DNA from 2 places in the Agrobacterium sp. 16-2014-1-2a genome. Region 1 is predicted to be linked to the other one. Evidence: predicted binding sites of a transcription regulator. Region 1 holds the regulator's gene; the other holds the start of a gene.
What was found. The regulator LexA, encoded in region 1, represses DNA repair genes until DNA is damaged. The targets are predictions, from matches to a motif close to TGTTCNNNNTGTGTTCNG.
Positions count from the first base shown of each region.

Region 2: the regulator LexA is predicted to act here: its motif matches at 1,812-1,829, upstream of ACQZ45_RS17055 (helicase-related protein).

Region 1 is NZ_JBNWBX010000001.1:437,728-448,119, reverse strand. Features, by position in the region: gene lpxA (acyl-ACP--UDP-N-acetylglucosamine O-acyltransferase) at 1-197, shown strand, start outside; gene ACQZ45_RS02215 (LpxI family protein) at 201-1,082, shown strand; gene lpxB (lipid-A-disaccharide synthase) at 1,079-2,251, shown strand; gene gltA (citrate synthase) at 2,391-3,680, opposite strand; gene ACQZ45_RS02200 (ComEC/Rec2 family competence protein) at 3,987-6,422, shown strand; gene ACQZ45_RS02195 (glutathione S-transferase family protein) at 6,439-7,122, opposite strand; gene lexA (transcriptional repressor LexA) at 7,562-8,284, opposite strand; gene ACQZ45_RS02185 (VOC family protein) at 8,496-9,377, shown strand; gene kdsA (3-deoxy-8-phosphooctulonate synthase) at 9,377-10,222, shown strand; gene eno (phosphopyruvate hydratase) at 10,370-10,392, shown strand, end outside.
Region 2 is NZ_JBNWBX010000005.1:235,738-246,129, forward strand. Features, by position in the region: gene ACQZ45_RS17055 (helicase-related protein) at 1-1,580, opposite strand, end outside; gene ACQZ45_RS17060 (ubiquinone biosynthesis hydroxylase) at 2,042-3,394, opposite strand; gene tesB (acyl-CoA thioesterase II) at 3,343-4,227, shown strand; gene ACQZ45_RS17070 (P-II family nitrogen regulator) at 4,439-4,789, shown strand; gene ACQZ45_RS17075 (ammonium transporter) at 4,818-6,167, shown strand; gene ACQZ45_RS17080 (DNA translocase FtsK) at 6,385-9,060, shown strand; gene ACQZ45_RS17085 (outer membrane lipoprotein carrier protein LolA) at 9,216-9,890, shown strand; gene ACQZ45_RS17090 (exodeoxyribonuclease III) at 10,055-10,392, shown strand, end outside.

The DNA.
Region 1 (10,392 bases):
CCGGTATAGACCGCGCGGATATTCACAAGGTCAGGCGCGTCTTCAAGCAGATATTCGAAGGCGAAGGCGCCATCCGCAGCAATGCGGCTGCGATTGACCGCGCAGAATATCTCGATTGCCCCCAGGTCATCGAAATCCTCGATTTCATCGGTGCGGACAGCGACCGCGCGCTTTCTTCGCCAAACCGGGGCAAGTGAGCCGTGACAGGCGGCGGGCGTCTCGCCATCGTGGCCGGCAGCGGCCAGCTGCCGCTGCATGTCGCGGCGGCTGCGCGCGAGATGGGGGAGAACCCCTTCATTGTACAGCTGCGTGATGATTCCCAGTTTGACTGGAGCGGTTTCGACAATGCGGTGATTAGCGTCGGCGATGTCGCCGGGCTTGGTCGCCTGCTGCGCGAAAACCAGGTGGACCGCGTCGTGCTTTCCGGCGCCGTGGCGCGACGCCCTGAATGGCGGGAAATCCGCCCCACGATCGGCATATTGCTGAAACTGCCATCCATCGTCCGCACCCTGCTGTCGAGCGGCGATGACGCCGTTTTGCAGATGGTCATCAAGGTCATCGGCACGCTTGGGGCAAAAGTCATTGGCGCCCACGAGATCGCACCCGGTCTGCTTGCTACGACCGGCCCTTTCGGTGCGCATAAACCTGCTGAAGACGATCTGCGCGACATACGCAAGGCCGCGCAAGCCGCACTGGCACTCGGCACGCTTGATGTCGGGCAGGGTGCAGTCGCCGTTGGCGGCCGTATCGTTGCACTGGAGGGCGTCGAGGGCACAGACGCGATGCTGGCGCGTGTCGCGGCATTGCGCGCTGAGGGCCGCATCTCGACCCGTCGCAAGGGTGTTTTGGTGAAGCTCTGCAAGCCGCAGCAGGATATCCGCGCTGACCTGCCGACTATCGGCGTGGAAACGGTGGAGAACGCGCATAAGGCCGGGCTGGCGGGGATCGCCGTTGAAGCCGGGCGCGCGCTGGTACTTGATCGCGATGAGATGTTGAAGGCGGCAGATCAGGCCGGCATATTCGTCTGCGGTATCGATACGTCACTCGGTGAAGACATGATGGGCGGAGACATGGTGGGATGACGGCAACGTTGAAGGTGGCGGTTATAGCCGGCGAGGTATCGGGCGATCTTCTGGGTGCCGATCTCATCCGGTCCCTGAAAGGCCATTACTCGGGTTCTGTCGAGTTGATGGGCGTCGGCGGTGAGGCTCTGGAGGCGCAGGGGCTGGTTTCGCTGTTCGATTATTCAGAACTCTCCATCATGGGCTTTACGCAGGTTCTGAAGAAGCTGCCGAAGCTGATTTCGCGGATCAACCAGACCGCGCAGGCAATCATTGTCGCCAAGCCGGATATTCTGCTGATCATCGACAGCCCGGATTTCACCCATCGTGTTGCAAAAAAAGTCCGCAAACAATTGCCGCATCTGCCGGTCGTCAATTATGTCTGCCCCAGCGTCTGGGCGTGGAAGGAATATCGCGCCACTGCGATGTTGTCCTATGTCGATCACGTTCTGGCCCTGCTTCCATTCGAGCCGGAGGCGATGCGGCGTCTCGGCGGCCCACCGACAACCTTTGTCGGCCATCGCCTCAGCGTCGATCAAGACGTGCTCTCCGTGCGGCAGAGGCGGGCTGAGCGGCCCCTGCCTGCCAACGGCGAACCGAAAACCATTCTGCTCCTGCCGGGGTCACGTTCCACCGAAACGACCCGGTTGATGGAGCCGTTTCAAGAAGCGGCAAAAGCATATGTCGAGCGCAACGGCCCGACGAAGTTTCTGCTGCCGACAGTGCCGCGCCAGGAAAACCGCATCCGCGAACTGGCGGCAACATGGCCTCAGGATATCAGGCCCGAAATAGGCATCGATCCCGCCTTCAAGTGGAATGCATTTGCGCGCGCCGATGCGGCGATTGCCGCGTCCGGCACCGTTATTCTCGAACTCGCGCTCGTCGGCGTACCAACCATATCGGTCTACAAGACCGACTGGATTTTCACGATGCTGAGCAAGCGGGTGAAAACCTGGACAGGTGCGCTTCCGAACCTGATTGCCGACTATGTCGTGGTGCCGGAATATTTCAACGAGGTGGTACGGGCAGGGTCGATGTTGCGTTGGGCCGAGCGGCTCTCATCCGACACCACCGAACGGCGGGCGATGCTGGACGGCTATGCTCTGGTGCAGGAGCGTTTGCATACCGAAGTGCCTCCTGGCGAAACCGGTGCCCTTATCCTTCTCGATGTGCTGAACAGCCGCAAGTAACAAGGCTGAACCGGCAGCGATCCTGTCTGCTTCCTGGGGTCGGCAGGGCAGGTTTCGCTATTCTTATCGATGATCATATCCAACAAAAAAGCCGGCGGATAAAACCCGCCGGCTTTTTTATGTTGGTTGGTTTCCCGGCTTAACGCTTGGAAACCGGAACGTAGTCACGCTTGCCGGCGCCCGTGTAGAGCTGGCGCGGACGGCCGATGCGCTGCTGCGGATCCTCGATCATTTCGTTCCACTGCGCGATCCAGCCGACGGTGCGGGCCAGTGCGAACAGCACGGTAAACATGGTCGTGGGGAAGCCAAGCGCCTTCAGCGTGATACCCGAATAGAAGTCGACGTTCGGGTACAGCTTCTTCTCGACGAAATAAGGATCGGAAAGAGCGATCTTTTCGAGTTCGAGCGCGACCTGCATGATCGGATCGTCGGAGTTGCCGGTGGCTTCCAGCACTTCGTACATCGTCTTCTGCATGATCTTGGCGCGCGGGTCGTAGTTTTTGTACACGCGGTGGCCAAAGCCCATCAGGCGGAACGGATCGTTCTTGTCCTTGGCGCGTGCAATATATTCCGGAATGCGGTCAACCGTGCCGATTTCGTTGAGCATGTTGAGCGCCGCTTCGTTGGCGCCGCCATGTGCCGGACCCCAGAGGCAGGCGATGCCCGCTGCAATACAGGCGAACGGGTTTGCACCCGACGAACCGGCAAGACGCACCGTGGAGGTGGAAGCGTTCTGCTCGTGATCCGCATGCAGGATGAAGATGCGGTCCATGGCGCGAGCCAGAACCGGATCGACCTTGTACTCTTCGCAAGGCACGGCAAAGCACATGTGCAGGAAGTTGGAAGCGTAATCGAGGTCGTTCTTCGGGTAAACGAAGGGCTGGCCGATATGGTACTTGTAGGCCATGGCGGCGATCGTCGGCATTTTCGCGATCATCCGCAGCGAAGCGACCATGCGCTGGTGCGGATCCGTAATGTCCGTCGAGTCGTGATAGAAGGCCGAGAGCGCGCCGACCGTGCCGCACATGACAGCCATCGGATGTGCGTCGCGACGGTAGCCGGTGAAAAAGCGGCTCATCTGCTCGTGCACCATGGTGTGGCGCGTGACGCGGGTGTCGAAGTCCTTCTTCTGCGCAGCCGTCGGCAATTCGCCGTAAAGCAGCAGATAGCAGGTTTCCAGGAAGTCGCCCTGTTCGGCAAGCTGCTCGATCGGGAAGCCGCGGTGCAGAAGAACGCCTTCGTCACCATCGATATAGGTGATCTTGGATTCGCAGGAGGCTGTCGAGGTGAAGCCGGGGTCGTAGGTGAAGGAGCCCGTGTGCTTGTACAGCGTGGCGATATCGACGACGCTTGGTCCAATCGTGCCTTCCCTGACCGGGAGTTCGACCTGTTTTTCGCCAAGTGTCACTGTAGCGCTTTTTTCCGTCATACTGATCCTCCGAAAACATGCGGGTGGGGGCGTTGAGATACGCCCCGCGGTTAAGCGTCTACCGATTAGCTATATGATCCTTGCGCGGATGCCAAGCTATCCAAAGGTCAAATTGTGCATTGCGGCAAACGCAATCGCGTTGCTTCAGGCTTTCCCGGCAGCAGCAATTCAATCTCGGTCAACGCATCGTTAAAGTAAAGGATTGCAATCCCCAGCGCTGGTCTGCAAACCTGTTTTTGGTGCGGCAAGGGGCGGTGGGGATTGCTCGGTCAAGGGGAAAAACAGCATTTCGAATATGCTAAAACGATGCAGGGAGACTTGCCCGGCACACGGGAAATTCTGTTTCCTCTCCGCCGAAGCAGTGATGCGACAACATATGACACTCCCGCCATTATTCCCGAGATTAACCGCAACACTACCTTGGCCGAAAAAATCGCCACGTGCCTGGCCGAGGAGCGCGCATTCGGCCACGATTTTCTTTTCATTCCCGTTTCCATCGGCTGCGGCGCGGTATTTTGGTTTTCTCTAGATGCCACGCCTTCCCCGGTCATTTTGATTGCCACATTTCTTTTTGTCGCCGTTCTGGCGCTCTTTGTGAGATATAAAGCTGGCATTGCGGCGGCGGTTTGCGGCCCTTTCGCTTTTCTATTGCTCGGCATGCTTCTGGCCGATTTAGAAACCCGACGGGCAGGGACCGTGGTGCTGGATACCCCCGTCACCACCACCATCACCGGCACCGTGGCGCGCCGGGAGGTCGATGCACGCGGCTACTGGCGATATGTCGTCGATCTGACCGCAACAGCGGACCCGACATTGTCGCGTCCGCCGCAGAGGATATCGGTGCTTTCGCGTGGCGGAGGCGAGCCGATCGCACTCGGCGCAACCCTTCGCGGCAAGGTCCGCCTCTCGCCGCCATCCGGCCCGGCCTTGCCGGGACTGAACGACTTCGCCTTCACGTCCTATTTCAAAGGCATAGGCGCGACCGGTTTCTTTTATAAATCACCGGATGCGCTTGTATCACCCGTTGGTGACGCAAGGCCTGACAAGGGTTGGTTGGAATGGGCCGATATGCGGCTTTACGGCCTTCGCAGCGCAATTGCCGAACGCATCCGCACCACCATCGGCGGTGATGCCGGAGCCTTCGCCGCCTCCATCATCACCGATGAGAGACAGGCTATATCGGCGGAGACGATGGAGGCGTTGCGGCTCTCCGGCCTTGCCCATATCGTTGCCATATCCGGGCTCAACATGGCACTGGCCTCCGGCATATTCTTTGTTGGCTTGAGACTGGCTTTCAGCCTGTTTCCCGCCTTTGCGCAGCGCTGGCCGGTCAAGAAGATCGCGGCTTTCGCGGCACTGCTGATGACGCTCGCCTATTATCTGATTTCCGGTTTCGCCGTTTCCGCCGAGCGCGCCTGGCTGATGATGTCTGTGATGCTGATTGCGGTCCTTTTCGATCAGCCATCACTCAGCCTCAGAAACGTTGCCATTTCCGCCCTGATCATTCTGGCTTTCTCGCCCTCGGAAATCATGGGTCCCAGTTTTCAGATGTCATTTGCGGCCACCATAGCGCTTGTTTCCGCCTATGCCTTCTGGAGCCGTTGGCGCACGGACCGCGAACGGCTGTTCATCGGGCGCAAGCCCGCATGGCTGAAGGTGGCGGAAATGATGGGCGCGGTCATTGGCGGCGTTATCACGACGTCGTTGATCGGGGGCCTTTCGACGGCGATCTATTCGGCCGAACATTTTCACCGTGTCACCACCTATGGACTGTTCGCCAATCTGGCTGCAATGCCGCTCATGTCACTGATCGTCATGCCATTCGCTCTTATCGCCATGCTGCTGCTGCCCTTCGGGCTCGATGCGCCGTTCCTGAAGATCATGGGTTATGGCATGGCACTCGTCATCGAGGTTGCAAACGAGGTGGCCTCCTGGGGCGGCAGCGCAGCGACGGGGCGTCCGCATGGATGGTTTATCGGTTTGGCTTCGGTGGGTTTCCTGCTGCTGACATTGCTGCGAAGCAAGCTTGCGCTTCTTGGCATCCCGTTTCTGCTCTTCGCCTTCGGCGTGTCGGCAGTTACGGCCTATCGTGATCTGCCGGATCTATTGATTCACGAGGACGGCGACTTGGTAGCACTCCTGGAGGACGGCAAGGTCTCAACCACAAAAGCCCGTCCGCAGGGCTTCGTTTACGGACAGTGGCAAAGGGCGCTGCTGCTGCCGGAAAAAACCGTGCCGCCAGATTTTATAAATGGTGAGAGCATGGCAAATAATGCTGGTTCTGACTCGAGATCGAAACTGTCGCCGGAAGACATGGCTGTGGTGGTACGCGAGATGACGGCGGCGCTCAAAGGCGCCAAAGCTGGCGTCTTCACCTGCAGGAAAGACATATGGTGCGTAGCGAGCGCCGCAAGCGGAGAGTGGGTCGTCGTTCTGAAAGATGGCCGCTTCGCCGGAAAAGCCTGCGATATTGCCGATATCGTCGTTGTTTCCCGCAGAACCTCTTTTTCGCAGTGCCGCTCGGGTGCACTCCTGCTCAGCCGTGACATCTTGCGGCGTCTCGGTTCTGTGGAAATAGATTTTGCTGACAAGAGGGAGGAGGGTGTGGTGAGCGGGCTGCGCGCCGCAATCGCCGGAACGGACAGGCCCTGGAGCCAGCACCGTTATTACGACTGGAAAAGCGGACGTTTCGACCGTGATCTGCCGCAGCCCATCATCCGGCTGCTGGCGGCGTCGCAATGACTGCCGCCAGCATGGATCATCGGGCCTTGGCGCGCAAATCTTCAGTCAATTCGCCGATCCCGCCAACTTCCTCTTCATGACCAGCGTCGCGCCAGCTCTCCTTCAAACCGGCCTCGTACCATTCTTGCATGGCAGGCAGGGCGAGCAGCAGGTCGCAATAGGCTTTCGCTGCTGGCGAAAGATCCGCGCTGCCATAGGTCTGGAAACGGAATGCAACCGGGCAGAAGAAAGCATCGACCGCCGTGAACTTTTGACCGGCAAGATATGGCCCGCCGAATTTTGTAAGACCCTCGCTCCACAACGCATCGATCCGCTTTATATCGGCCTTAAGTCCGGCATCGCCGCCCCTGGGTTTGACCCGAATGCCCACCGACATGGGATAGAGATTGCGCAGCGAGGAAAAGCCGGCATGCATCTCACTTGCGGCCGAACGCGACCAGGCCCTCGCATGCTTGTCGCTTGCCCAGACACCCTGGTGTCTTTCGGCAAGATATTCGACGATCGAAAGCGTTTCCCAAACCGTCATACCCTCGTCGACCAGGCAGGGCACCTTGCCCGTCGGCGAAAAGGAGGAGAAAGAGACGCCTTCGCCGAACGGAATGAGCTTTTCATCGAAGGCGATACCGAGCGTGCGCATCAATACCCACGGCCGCAGCGACCATGAAGAATAGTTCTTGTTGGCTATATAAAGATCGTACATGGCGTATCTCCCGGATATGACGCGTATTTCTACACCTGCCAAGCGTTCACGGAATATCGAAAATTATCCATGGCTCCCATAAACGCCGTTGATGAATGGTGATGTGGGGCCGCTGAGAGCGCGCCTTGCGATAAGTCACCCTTTGGTGACGACTAAAACTGACTGTGCAACACGACAGAACAACGTCGCTAAAAAACAGCGGATGGGATCGCTTCGACAATTACAGCGAGCAGCCCATTCGCCACCACGCCTGTAGCGAAACCGAAGCATCTTTATGGAGCAGGAACTCAGTTTAGAAAGGGCAACGCGCATAGGCTGGATGGCGCATATCCTCGTGCACCCGCAAAAGCCCGCCACGTTTGGAAAAAGCCAAACCCAATATAGGCGCCATCTTCACGATGACGCCTATTATAAAGTGAATACGTTCGGTTCGATAAGATCAATGGTAGCGGCGGATCAGCCCCACCAGTTTGCCCTGAATTTTAACCCGGTCGGGCCCGAAGATACGGGTCTCATAGGCTGGGTTTGCCGCCTCGAGCGCAATGGAGGCTCCCTTGCGGCGGAAGCGCTTCAGCGTGGCTTCCTCGTCATCCACCAGAGCCACAACGATGTCCCCGGGATTGGCGGTGTTGCCGTTGCGGATGATGACTGTGTCGCCGTCGAAAATGCCGGCCTCGATCATCGAATCACCCTTGACCTCAAGCGCGTAATGTTCGCCCGTGCCAAGCATGTCTACTGGCACTGCCACATCATGGGTGTTGTTCTGGATGGCGGAAATTGGCACGCCCGCAGCGATGCGGCCCATGACCGGCACGGTGACAGCCCCGCCCAGATCGTTGGCCGGCGTCTTGGGGGCAGGGGCCGGTTCCGGCGTTTTGGGCTTGCCAAGGCTGCCTTCGATAACGCTTGGCGAAAAGCCGCGCTGCGGCCTTGCACCCGGCGTATAAGCCTCGGGCAGCTTGATGACTTCCAGCGCCCGAGCTCTATTTGGTAGCCGACGAATGAACCCGCGCTCTTCGAGAGCGGTTATCAGGCGGTGGATGCCGGATTTCGAAGCAAGATCGAGTGCGTCCTTCATTTCATCGAAGGAGGGCGGCACGCCGGACTCTTTCATTCGTTCATGAATGAAGAGAAGCAATTCCTGCTGTTTGCGCGTGAGCATGAGGAAAACACCCTTTAGAATCGTAGTGGAAGTCGCGAAACAAATACAGAACGAACACTATATGTTCCATATGTGTTCTGCAATCCCCTAAAATTTCGTGAAGGTGCCATCTGTTGCTGTGATGATTTGCCTCATAGCACGCAATTGTGCTTTTGTGCGGTCAAAACCGTCCCGACATGCTCCGGGCGGAAGGCCAGCAGGATACATTTTCATGACGAAACCCTATAGCGTTGACCATCTCGTTTTGCCCGTGGAAGTCATAGGCGTCGCCGTGAAGCGCCTCGTCAGTCTTGGCTTTACGGTTGCGCCGGAGGCTCTGCATCCTTTCGGCACCCAAAATGCCTGCGTATTTTTCGCCGATGGCACCTATCTGGAGCCGCTCGCAATTGCTGATTCGGCTAAATATAATGCGTCAATAGAGAGGGGTGATGTGTTCACCGGCAGGGATGTGGCCTTCCGGCAACGGGACGGGCAGGAGGGTTTTTCGGCTCTTGTCGCCAGGACTGAAGACGCCTTGGTTGACCATGAGCGGTTTCGGGCAGCCGGCCTTTCGGCGGGCGATGTGTTCGAGTTTTCGCGGCCTGTTCGTATGCCGGATGGCTCGCAAGGCGAGGCGGCGTTCCGGCTGGCTTTTGCTGCAAGCGGGGCGGCCGCGGATTTCTTTTTGTTCAGTTGTCAACGGCTTCAAGCCCTTCCGGGCGATCGCACCATGCTGGAGCGCCACGCCAATGGTGTCACCGGCCTGAGTGAAATCGTCCTGTTTTCCGGCGGCAATATGAAGGTGGCGGGCCTGATCGAGACAGTGTTTGGCTGTGAAGGCAAAAGGTCTCCGGGCGGTGATATGGTTTTCGCGACCGGCAATGCCAGCATCAGATTGACCGGAAAACCGCCTTTCGGCGGGCAGACCCTGAATGCTCAGGATGGCAACGAATGCGGATTGCGCGGCGCGGGCATCGTCTTTTCGTCACACGATCTTGCCGTGACAGAGGCGGTGCTTGCTGCTAATGGCGTGTCCTGCGCAAAAGCGGACGGCCGTCTGGTGGTGCCCGCAGCACCCGGTCAGGGTGTTGCCTTCGCCTTCGAGGAAAAATGATGAGCGTTACGAACAATCTTAAAGTCACTGCCGGCGACGGCGCCAGCAAGGTTTCCTTCTCGAATACCGAGCGGTTTTCGCTGATTGCCGGTCCCTGCCAGATGGAAAGCCGCGAACATGCCTTCATGATCGCTGGCGTCCTGAAGGAGCTTTGCGACAAGCTGGGAGTAGGGCTTGTCTACAAGTCTTCTTTCGACAAGGCGAACCGCACTTCGCTTTCCGGAAAACGCGGCATCGGCCTGGATAACGCGATGCAGGTTTTTGCCGATCTCAAAAAGGAATTCGGTTTTCCTCTTCTGACCGACATCCACACGGAAGAGCAATGCGCCATCGTTTCCGAGGTAGTGGACGTGCTGCAGATTCCGGCGTTCCTCAGCCGCCAGACCGATCTTCTCGTTGCTGCCGCCAAAACCGGCCGCGTCATCAACGTCAAGAAAGGCCAGTTTCTGGCGCCCTGGGACATGAAGAACGTGCTTGCCAAGCTCAATGAGAGCGGCAATCCGAATGTGATGTTGTGCGAGCGCGGTGCGTCCTTCGGTTACAACACGCTGGTTTCCGACATGCGCTCTTTGCCGATCATGGCAGCGCTCGGCGCACCTGTCGTGTTCGATGCCACCCATTCGGTGCAGCAACCGGGCGGGCAGGGCGGCTCCACAGGTGGCCAGCGCGAATTCGTCGAGACGTTGGCGCGTGCGGCCGTTGCGGTTGGCGTGGCCGGCCTCTTCATCGAGACGCATGAGGATCCGGACAATGCGCCGTCAGACGGCCCTAACATGGTCCACCTGAAGGACATGCCGAAACTGCTCGAAAAGCTTCTGGCTTTCGACGCGATTACGAAAGCCTGATCGGCTGACCGTGACGGCGGGCACTTTTGTGCCAATCGATTTTAATGGCGGGCGGGCCGTTTCCGCTGCCCACCGTCATTGTAATTTCTTCGCCATCGTCTAAGACAGGCGACGGAAAATATCTGTTCCATTCCCAAGGGAGAGACCATGACTGCCATTACCGATATCAT
Region 2 (10,392 bases), on a different contig from region 1:
GCAGCCTGCACGGCCTTCTGATCCGGCCCTTCCATTCCCGGCACCGGCGTGAACCGGAACCCGGCCAACTGGCCGACGTGATGTCCTTCTACGAAGACATCACCATTTACACTGATTTCAGCTTCAAGCATCGCATTCTCTCTCAGGCGCCTCATGAGCACAGATGTCCTGCGATCAACAAAGCGTTTCGTCAACCTTTCATGTAGAGCATCGGACAATCGATCTTCGATTTCCCGCGTCTTTTCTTGCCAGTGTGTCGGATCGGCAAGCCATCCTGGGCGGTTCGATACATAAGTCCATGTTCTGATCTGCGCAATCCTTGCAGACAAGGTATCGATCTCTCCATCGGTACGATCGGCGCGGCGCACCTGTTCGCCCATGAAATCTTCATTCACCGTGCCACGTTTTACCAGATCGAAATAGAGCGTTGAGATCAGATCAGCATGTTGAGCGGGCGCAATACGGCGATAATCCGGAAGCGCGCAGGCCTCCCAGAGTTTTTCCACCCGCGCCTCCGTCGTCGCCACGTCGATGATTTCAGGGTAGCGCGACAGATATTCGAGCGCCTGCTGGTCGATCGCCGGCAAGGCCCGTGACAGTCCCTGGATCGCCGGGGCGGCTTCGAGGCTCAGACGCAGATTGGTGATGGAGGAAAAATCGAAATTTTTCGTCCGCCATTGCAGCACCTTCACCGAGTCGAACTGATGGGTTTCGATACGCTCCACCAACTCGTCGTCAAATGGATCGACGCGCCCCGTCACGCCAAAGGTGCCATCGCGAAGATGGCGGCCGGCGCGGCCGGCGATCTGGCCGATCTCGCCCGGATTGAGATTGCGGAACTGATAGCCGTCGAACTTGCGGTCCTGCGCAAAGGCGACATGATCGACATCGAGGTTGAGACCCATGCCGATGGCATCAGTCGCCACGAGATATTCGACGTCGCCGGACTGGTAGAGCCCCACCTGGGCGTTGCGCGTACGCGGCGAAAGCGCGCCCATCACAACGGCTGCGCCACCACGCTGGCGACGCACCAGCTCGGCAATGGCATAGACCTCTTCCGCCGAAAAGGCGACGATTGCCGTGCGTTGCGGCAGGCGGGTTATCTTCTTCTGGCCCGCATAAAAAAGCTGCGACAGGCGCGGACGTTCGACCACGGTAATTCCCGGCAGCAGCTTTTCGAGGATCGGGCGCATCGTGCCCGCACCCAGAAGCAGCGTTTCCTCCCGCCCGCGCAGATGCAGCACGCGGTCGGTAAAGATATGCCCGCGCTCCAGATCACCGGCCAGCTGCACTTCATCGATGGCGACGAATGCGGCCGTTGTCTCGCGCGGCATGGCTTCCACCGTGCAGACGGAATATTTGGCTTTAGGAGGGGCGATCTTTTCTTCGCCGGTTATCAGCGCCACATTCGGCGCGCCCACCTTTTCGACAAGACGGGTATAGACCTCACGCGCCAGAAGGCGCAGCGGAAGGCCGATGACACCGTTGCCATGTGCCACCATGCGCTCGATGGCGTAATGGGTCTTGCCGGTATTGGTGGGGCCGAGAACGGCCGTGACACCGCGGCCGCTCAGGATCATGGGGCGAAAATTCAACGTACTATCCGTGAATCGACTTCATCTGCTTGCTGTACCGCCCGCCATTCACTGATACGGGCCGCACACGCAACACACATGGCAACGCCCGCCGACAAAGGCAATAGGCCTTGTCCGCAAAGTGGTAACAGGTCCTTCCCCGCCGGAATTTTCCTTTTTGATTCAGATACTTGAAATATTAAAAAGAATCCGGCGAAACCGGAATTGATTCGGATACGGAACAGTCTGCGAACGAATCGAATACGAATCGCTGACTCCAATGGATTCAGCTTTTGTTCTCCGCAACATCTGGTTGGCAGATGCCTGCCCTATACCAGATTGTGAATCCGGGTAAGTCCTTGTCCGGATTCAGCTTTGCGGCACCGGCTTCCGGCGGAAAACACCGGAATCGACTGTCAAGCGGCAATCGCTGGAAAGCCGCTCCGGCACAGGCAGGAACGGCAGTATCAGAGCGCCTCGCCGGCAAGCAGGCGCGGCGCGCCCGCATCTGTCGTGCCGGCAGCCTGACCGATGAAATAGGATTTCAGACCCGGCAAACGATCGACCACACCCAGACCGAAATCACGCATGACGCGAATGGGACCGACATCATTGGAGAAAAGCCGGTTCAGCACATCCGTCGTCACGCCCATCCGCAACGTGTCGAAACGCCGCCAGGACTGGTAACGGTCGAGAACGTTGAGAGAGCCGATATCAATGCCGAGACGGTCGGCCTCGACCACGGTTTCGGCCAGTGCCGCAACATCCTTGAAGCCGAGATTGAGGCCCTGACCGGAAATCGGGTGAATTCCATGCGCCGCATCGCCGGCAAGTGCAAAACGTGGCGCGACGAAGGAACGCGCCAACGTCAAGCCCAGTGGAAAGGCGCGACGGGGACCGACGGGACAGACCGGACCGAGCTTGTGGCCGAACCGGCGTTCAAGTTCCTCCTCGAACACCAGATCGTCGGCAGCAACCAGCCTGTCGGCATCGGCCGTACGTTCGGTCCAGACAAGCGAGGAGCGGTTCCCTTTCAAGGGAAGCACGGCGAAAGGCCCCGACGGCAGAAAATGTTCCTCCGCGCAGCCCTCATGCGGCCGCTCGTGTTCAACGGTGGTGACGATCCCGGACTGATCGTAATTCCAGTGCACGGTTTTTATTCCTGCCATATCCCGCAAAGCCGAGCGGACCCCATCGCAGGCTATGAGCAGTCGCGCCTCAAGCGACGAGCCGTCGGAAAGTGAAATAGCCGTCGATTGCGGGCCGGCGGAAAAGCCGGAAACACTGAGACCATGGCGGATTTCGACGCCGAGGCGCTCACACAGGCCTCGCAGCGCACCCACCATCGCGACATTCGGGACCATATGAGCGAAGGGCCTGCCCTCCTCCACCGCGCCGTCAAATGTCAAAAACACCGGGCGAACCGGATCGGCGGTCTTCGAATCGGTGACGATCATCTTGTGGATCGGCTGGGCCTCCGGCTCGATCTCGTTCCATATGCCGAAAACGTCGAGCATACGCGTGGCCGCCGCGATAATGGCGGAGGCGCGGACGTCCTTCTTCCAGACATCCTCGGGAGCGGCTTCAACCACCTGCACATTAAGATGTCCGGCTGCCTGCTTAATTGCGACAGCAACGGAAAGGCCGACATAACCGCCGCCTGCCACCACCACGTCCAGCATCGCGCTTCTCCTCAAATCTTGTGCACGCATCATCGGCGCACTATAGACCATGTGACGTCTTCCTACAGCCGGAGCAGGCCGAAAAAATGTCGCATCCCTCGCAAACGTCAGATCCGATGGCCAATCTGATCTCCACACTCGATCTCGAGAAGCTGGAAGAAAACCTGTTTCGGGGTGAAAGCCCGCAAATCGGCTGGCAGCGCGTTTTCGGCGGCCAGGTCATCGCGCAGGCATTGATCGCAGCTCAACGAACCGTGGATGACGACCGTTTCGTTCATTCACTGCATTCCTATTTCATGCGCCCCGGCGACCCGCTGGTGCCCATCCTCTACCAGGTGGAACGCATTCGCGACGGTGCAAGCTTCTGCACCCGGCGCGTGGTCGCCATCCAGCATGGCAAGGCGATCTTCTCCATGTCGGCGTCGTTCCAGATCGTCGAGGACGGCTTCGATCATCAGATAAGAATGCCGGATGTGACGCCGCCCGAAAGGCTGATGAGTGAAGATGAGATGCAGGCGGCCTTCCTCGCCAACGCACCCGCTTCGATCCGAAAATACTGGAGCAACAAGCGCCCGATAGAGATCCGGCCGGTTTCGCTGACCCACTATATTTCGAAGGAAAAGCTGGAACCGCAGCAGGATATCTGGGTTCGCGCTGTCGGCGATGTGCCGGACGATCCACGTTTCCAGTCAGCCATTCTCGCTTATCTCTCGGATATGACGTTGCTCGACACGTCGCTCTATGCCCACGGAACGACGATCTTTGATCCGGCCATTCAGGTGGCGAGCCTCGATCACGCCATGTGGTTCCACCGTCCCTGCCGGCTGGACGACTGGCTGCTCTACACGCAGGACAGCCCCAGCGCCTCGGGAGCACGCGGTTTGACCCGTGGCAATATTTTCACCAGACAGGGTGAACTGATCGCCTCCGTCGCACAGGAAGGTTTGATCCGCAAAAGGGCAAATGCTTAAATAATGCGCTTTTTTAAAAAATCGCACATTTAATAGACGAAAATTGCGCCACCCAATGCCCGTTTTTCAGACGCCTGTCATATAATTTCTATATTTCAATAACTTAGAGGCCGCATCAAAACTGGCACGCCCCTTGAATGTATGTCCGTAGTCGCTGTTACTGATCTGCCAGCGCGAGGAGAGTCGGCTCCGTGCCGAGGACAAACAAAGGATGGGAAACCAGATGAAAATTGTGATGGCCATTATCAAGCCGTTCAAGCTGGATGAAGTGCGCGAAGCGCTCACCGGCGTCGGCATCCAAGGCCTGACCGTGACCGAGGTAAAGGGTTACGGACGCCAGAAGGGACATACCGAGATTTATCGCGGCACGGAATATGCGGTGAGCTTTCTTCCCAAACTGAAGATCGAGATCGCGGTTGCATCAGACGTCGTCGACAAGGCTGTCGAGGCAATCGCGTCGGCTGCAAAAACCGGGCAGATCGGTGACGGCAAGATCTTCGTCTACTCTATCGAACAGGCCGTGCGCATCCGTACCGGCGAAACCAACACAGAAGCGCTTTGAAGCACGGCTGACAGGGAGTTTTCTAGCTATGCAACTCAACAAGTTTTCAACGCTCGGCAAACTGGGTGCCGGTGTGGCAGCCCTGATGGCCCCGGCAATCGCCTTTGCGCAGGATGCCGCGCCGGCAGTAGCAGCGGCGGCCCCCGTTCCGGAAAAAGCCGATACCGCATTCATGTATGTCGCGACGATCCTCGTGCTTTTCATGATCATTCCGGGTCTGGCCCTGTTTTATGGCGGCCTCGTGCGCACCAAGAACATGCTCTCCGTTCTCATGCAGTGCACGGTCATCGGCGCGGTCATGATGCTCGTATGGGTAATCTACGGTTACTCCTTCGCCTTCGGCGGCGGCACCGGCCCGTATTTCGGCGGTTTCGGCAAGCTGTTCCTGTCCGGCGTTTCGCTTGACAGCACCTCGGCAACCTTCTCCCAGGGCGTCGTGATCTACGAATACACCTTCATCGCCTTCCAGATGACCTTTGCGGCCATCACGCCCGCGCTGATCATCGGTGCATTCGCGGAACGCGTGAAGTTCTCGGCAGTCATCCTGTTCACCATCCTGTGGGCCACCTTCGTCTACTTCCCGATCGCTCACATGGTCTGGGACGCGAACGGCCTGATCTTCGGCATGGGCGCTCTCGACTTCGCCGGCGGCACCGTCGTCCACATCAATGCCGGTATCGCTGGCTTGATCGGCGCGATCATGGTTGGCAAGCGTACCGGCTTCGGCAAGGACATGATGGCCCCGCACTCCATGACGCTGACGCTGGTTGGCGCAGCCATGCTGTGGTTCGGCTGGTTCGGCTTCAACGCCGGCTCCAACCTCGAAGCATCTGGCGGTGCGGTTCTTGCAACCATGAACACCTTCCTCGCCACTGCAGCAGCCATCGTTTCCTGGTCGCTGGTTGAAAGCTTCACCCGCGGCAAGGCTTCCATGCTGGGCGCAGCTTCGGGCATGATCGCCGGCCTCGTCGCCGTAACGCCTGCGGCCGGTTCCGTCGGACCCATGGGCGCTATCGTTCTCGGCCTCATCGTCTCGCCGATCTGCTACTTCTTCGTCTCGGTTGTGAAGAACAAGTTCGGCTACGACGACACAGCTGATGTCTTCGGTGTCCACGGCATCGGCGGCATCATCGGCGCCCTCGGCACCGGCATCTTCACGTCTCCGCTGCTTGGCGGCACGGGTAAGGCGGACTTCTCTATCTCCTCGCAGCTCTGGACGCAGTTCGTTGCCGTCGCCATCACCATCGTATGGTGCGCAGTCGTCTCGGCAATCCTCTACAAGATCGTCGACGTGATCGTTGGTCTGCGGGTTCCGGTCGAAGCGGAACGCGAAGGTCTCGACCTTGCGACCCACGGCGAAGCCGCCTACCACTCCTGATATCCGGGAAAAGGGGTTCTCCATCCCCTCTCCCAAAAGAAGGCCCGCTTCGGCGGGCCTTTTCTTTGCCGCAAATCCGGAAGCGGCTTTTAAAAAACCGCATGGTTAACACGACATTAACCAGGAAGCTGTTAGTTTTCCCTGTCAATCCGGGATCTGGTCAACTGCCGGATCTTGCCGAAACCACAAAAACTACGGGTTCAGGGACATGGGCAGAATGAATTCTCCGACATTCGACGGTCGTCACACGCGTTTCGTGCTGACGGCGTTTTTCGTGCGGCAGGTCATGGCTCTTGCCGGTTTTGCCTTGCTTGCCACGATTGCGCTGGGGATTACCGCTCTTGCCACATGGAACGTGGCGGACCCGAGCCTGTCCTATGCAACAGGCAACCAACCCACCAATCTTCTCGGTTACGGCGGCGCAATCTTCGCCGATATCGTGATGCAGTTCCTCGGCCTTTCCGCAATCATCGCGCTTTTGCCGGTGATTGCCTGGGCGATCGCCCTGATCGCCGGTCGCAAGTTCAACCGGATACCCGCCCGCCTCGTCGCCTGGATCGCCGGCGCCATCGTCTGCGCCGCCTCGCTCGGCTGTTTTCCCGCGCCCGTGACATGGCCGCTGCCGAACGGCATCGGTGGCGTCATCGGCGATATGATCCTGCGCTTCCCAGCTCTCTTCATCGGCGCTTACCCCACCGGCACGATTGCGACGGTGCTGGGCGCTATATTCGCTGCTCCCGCCGCCTTGATGATGCTGTTTGCCGCCGGTCTCGTGGGACGCCCGGAAGATGACCTGGAACAGGAAGAACGCGCGCCGGTCGCAAACAAGGCCCGTGCCACCCGTCAGGTCGAGGAAGAAGACGATGACGAGGGCGAAGGCTTCTTCGCCAATATTCTCGCCTTCGGCGCAATCGCACATTACTGGTACATCTCGCAGGCCCGCCTTCGCCGCCTGTTCGGCCTGAAGTCGAAGTCCCTGCACGGTGAATTCGAACACCCTTACGATTTCAACGAATATGAATTCGGCACGCTGAACGAACCCTCCCGCCTCAAGACGGCGATCAACCGCCTCGACCAGCGCGCGGAACCGTCTTTCGAAGAACGCGCCGCATCCCGTCGCCAGATGTCGCCTCCCTCCATCGCGCCCGATCACGATGCGGACGGGGACGACGAACCGTCGTTGGACGCAGACGGTCGGCGATTGCCCAACGGCATTCTCTCGGACGACCACAGCCTGGACGAGAACGACCCGAAGTTCGTGGCTAGACAGGCACCTGGGCGCGGCCAACCCAGAATAACCGCCCCTTCCGCACGCCCGAAGCCCAGCGAGCGCGTGGCAAGGGAAGCGCAGGCCTCCTTTATTGCCGCAGACGGTTTCCAGCTGCCCACCGTGCATCTTCTGGCGGAACCCAAGAACGTCGTTCGCGACCATACGCTGAACGAGGAAGTGCTGGAGCAGAATGCCCGCCTTCTGGAAGGGGTTCTCGAGGATTTCGGCGTCAAGGGTGAAATCATTCACGTCCGCCCCGGCCCGGTCGTCACGCTCTACGAACTGGAACCAGCACCCGGCATCAAATCCTCGCGCGTCATTGGCCTTGCCGATGACATCGCCCGCTCCATGAGCGCGATCGCCGCGCGCGTTGCAGTCGTGCCTGGCCGCAACGCCATTGGCATCGAGCTTCCGAACCAGACGCGTGAAACCGTGTTCCTGCGTGAACTGGTCGGCAGCCGCGACTTTGAAAACAGCAAGGCCAAGCTCGCCATGGCGCTCGGCAAGACCATCGGCGGCGAACCCGTCATCGCCGATCTTGCCAAAATGCCGCATCTTCTCGTTGCCGGTACCACGGGTTCGGGCAAGTCGGTCGCCATCAACACCATGATCCTGTCGCTGCTTTACCGCATGTCGCCGGAGCAATGCCGCCTGATCATGATCGACCCGAAAATGCTCGAACTATCGATCTATGACGGTATTCCGCATCTGCTCTCCCCCGTCGTTACCGATCCGAAAAAAGCCGTCGTGGCGCTGAAGTGGACGGTGCGCGAGATGGAGGAGCGCTACAAGAAGATGTCGAAGATCGGTGTGCGCAACATCGATGGCTTCAACAGCCGTGTGCAGCAGGCGATCGACAAGGGCGAAATCCTCACCCGCACGGTGCAGACCGGCTTCGACCGCCAGACCGGCGAGGCAATGTACGAGACGGAAGAATTCGACCTGAAGCCCCTGCCCTATATCGTCGTCATTATCGACGAAATGGCGGATCTTATGATGGTGGCAGGCAAAGACATCGAAGGTGCCGTACAGCGCCTCGCTCAGATGGCGCGTGCCGCCGGTATCCATGTCATCATGGCAACCCAGCGTCCGTCCGTCGACGTCATCACCGGCACCATCAAGGCGAACTTCCCGACCCGCATCTCCTTCCAGGTAACGTCTAAGATCGACAGCCGCACCATTCTGGGCGAACAGGGCGCAGAACAGCTGCTCGGCATGGGTGACATGCTCTATATGGCCGGTGGCGGCCGCATCCAGCGCGTGCACGGTCCCTTCGTTTCCGACAATGAAGTGGAAGAGATCGTCGCCTATCTCAAGACGCAAGGCACGCCGGAATATCTGGAAGCGATCACCGAGGAAGACGATGAGGAAGGCAATGGCGGCGGCCCGGCCGGCGCCGGCAATTTCTCCGATTCGGAAGACCCCTATGATCAGGCCGTGGCTGTCGTGCTGAGGGACGGCAAGGCCTCCACTTCCTACGTCCAGCGACGTCTCGGCATCGGCTACAACCGCGCCGCCTCGCTGATCGAACGCATGGAGCAGGAAGGCATTATCGGCCCCGCCAATCATGCCGGAAAACGCGAAATACTCGTACCAACGGAAGCAGACATCATCGAGCGGTAATGCACGTCGCCCAAAAGGCTGTCGTGGTTTCGGGATAACGACATGCGTGAGGCGAAGACGGCAACCAAGCGGGGCGAAGAAGCGTTAATACACGCTTTCAACGTCATGAAGCCGCCGCCTTTATGCGGAAAATCGCTGCGATGAAGGAGAACAGAATGAACGACCTCACTACCGGCGAGATTGCCACCGCAAACACACCAGAGAACGGCGTGACGCGACGTGGCGTGCTGACGGCGTTTTCCATGGCTGCGGTCATGGCCGGCCTGTCGCCGCTCAACGCATTTGCTCAGGCTGCCGGTAACAGCGCGACCGCGCAGAAAATTGCCAATCACTTCTCGTCGGTCAAAACCATGATGGGAGAGTTTGTCCAGTTTGGCCCGCGCGGTGAACAGACCGGCGGCAAATTTTACATCGAACGGCCCGGCAAGCTTCGATTCAATTATGAAGACCCCTCGCCCATGCGGGTCATCTCCGACGGCAAGAATGTCGTCATCGGCAACATGAAGCTGAAGACATGGGATTTGTATCCACTGTCAAAGACCCCGCTCAGCCTGCTTTTGTCCGACAAGATCGATCTGAGCAACCAGAAGGTCCGGAACGTGAAGGAAGAGTCGGACCTGACCACCATCGTACTGGGTGACAAGAGCGTGTTCGGCGATTCCACCATTACCCTGATGTTTGACCCGAAAACCTTCGATCTGAGGCAATGGACGACGACCGATGCCCAGAACAAGGACACGACTGTCATGATCTTCAACGTGCAGACGGGCGTTAACCTCGACGAACGCGTTTTCAACATCAACTACGAAGAAGTCCGCAAACGCGGCTAAAGGCCGGGCGGTCCACGGCGACAGTTCAAAAGGCGGCCCTGCGGTCGCCTTTTTTATTTTGCCGCTAAAATGCATTCCCGTTTTCATCGCGATGTTATAAGCCTGCGCCCCGGAAACATGCCTCGAAACAATCGGCTTCGAGGCTATAGAAGCGGAGCACATGCATGTCGTTTTCGATAACCACCTGGAACATCAACTCGGTCAGGCTCAGAATGCCGATCGTGGAGCAGTTTCTGGTGCGTTACAAACCCGACATTCTCTGCCTGCAGGAAACGAAATGCCCGAATGGCGAGTTTCCGATGAAGCCGCTGAAGGCGCTCGGTTACGAGCACGTCATCATCCATGGCCAGAAGGGCTATCACGGTGTGGCGATCGCTTCGAAAATTCCGCTGACAGAAGATCACCGTCAGGACTATTGCGGTATAGGCGATGCACGACACATTTCGGCGATTTTTCAGGTTGGATCGCGCCGCATACGGCTGCATAATTTTTATGTTCCGGC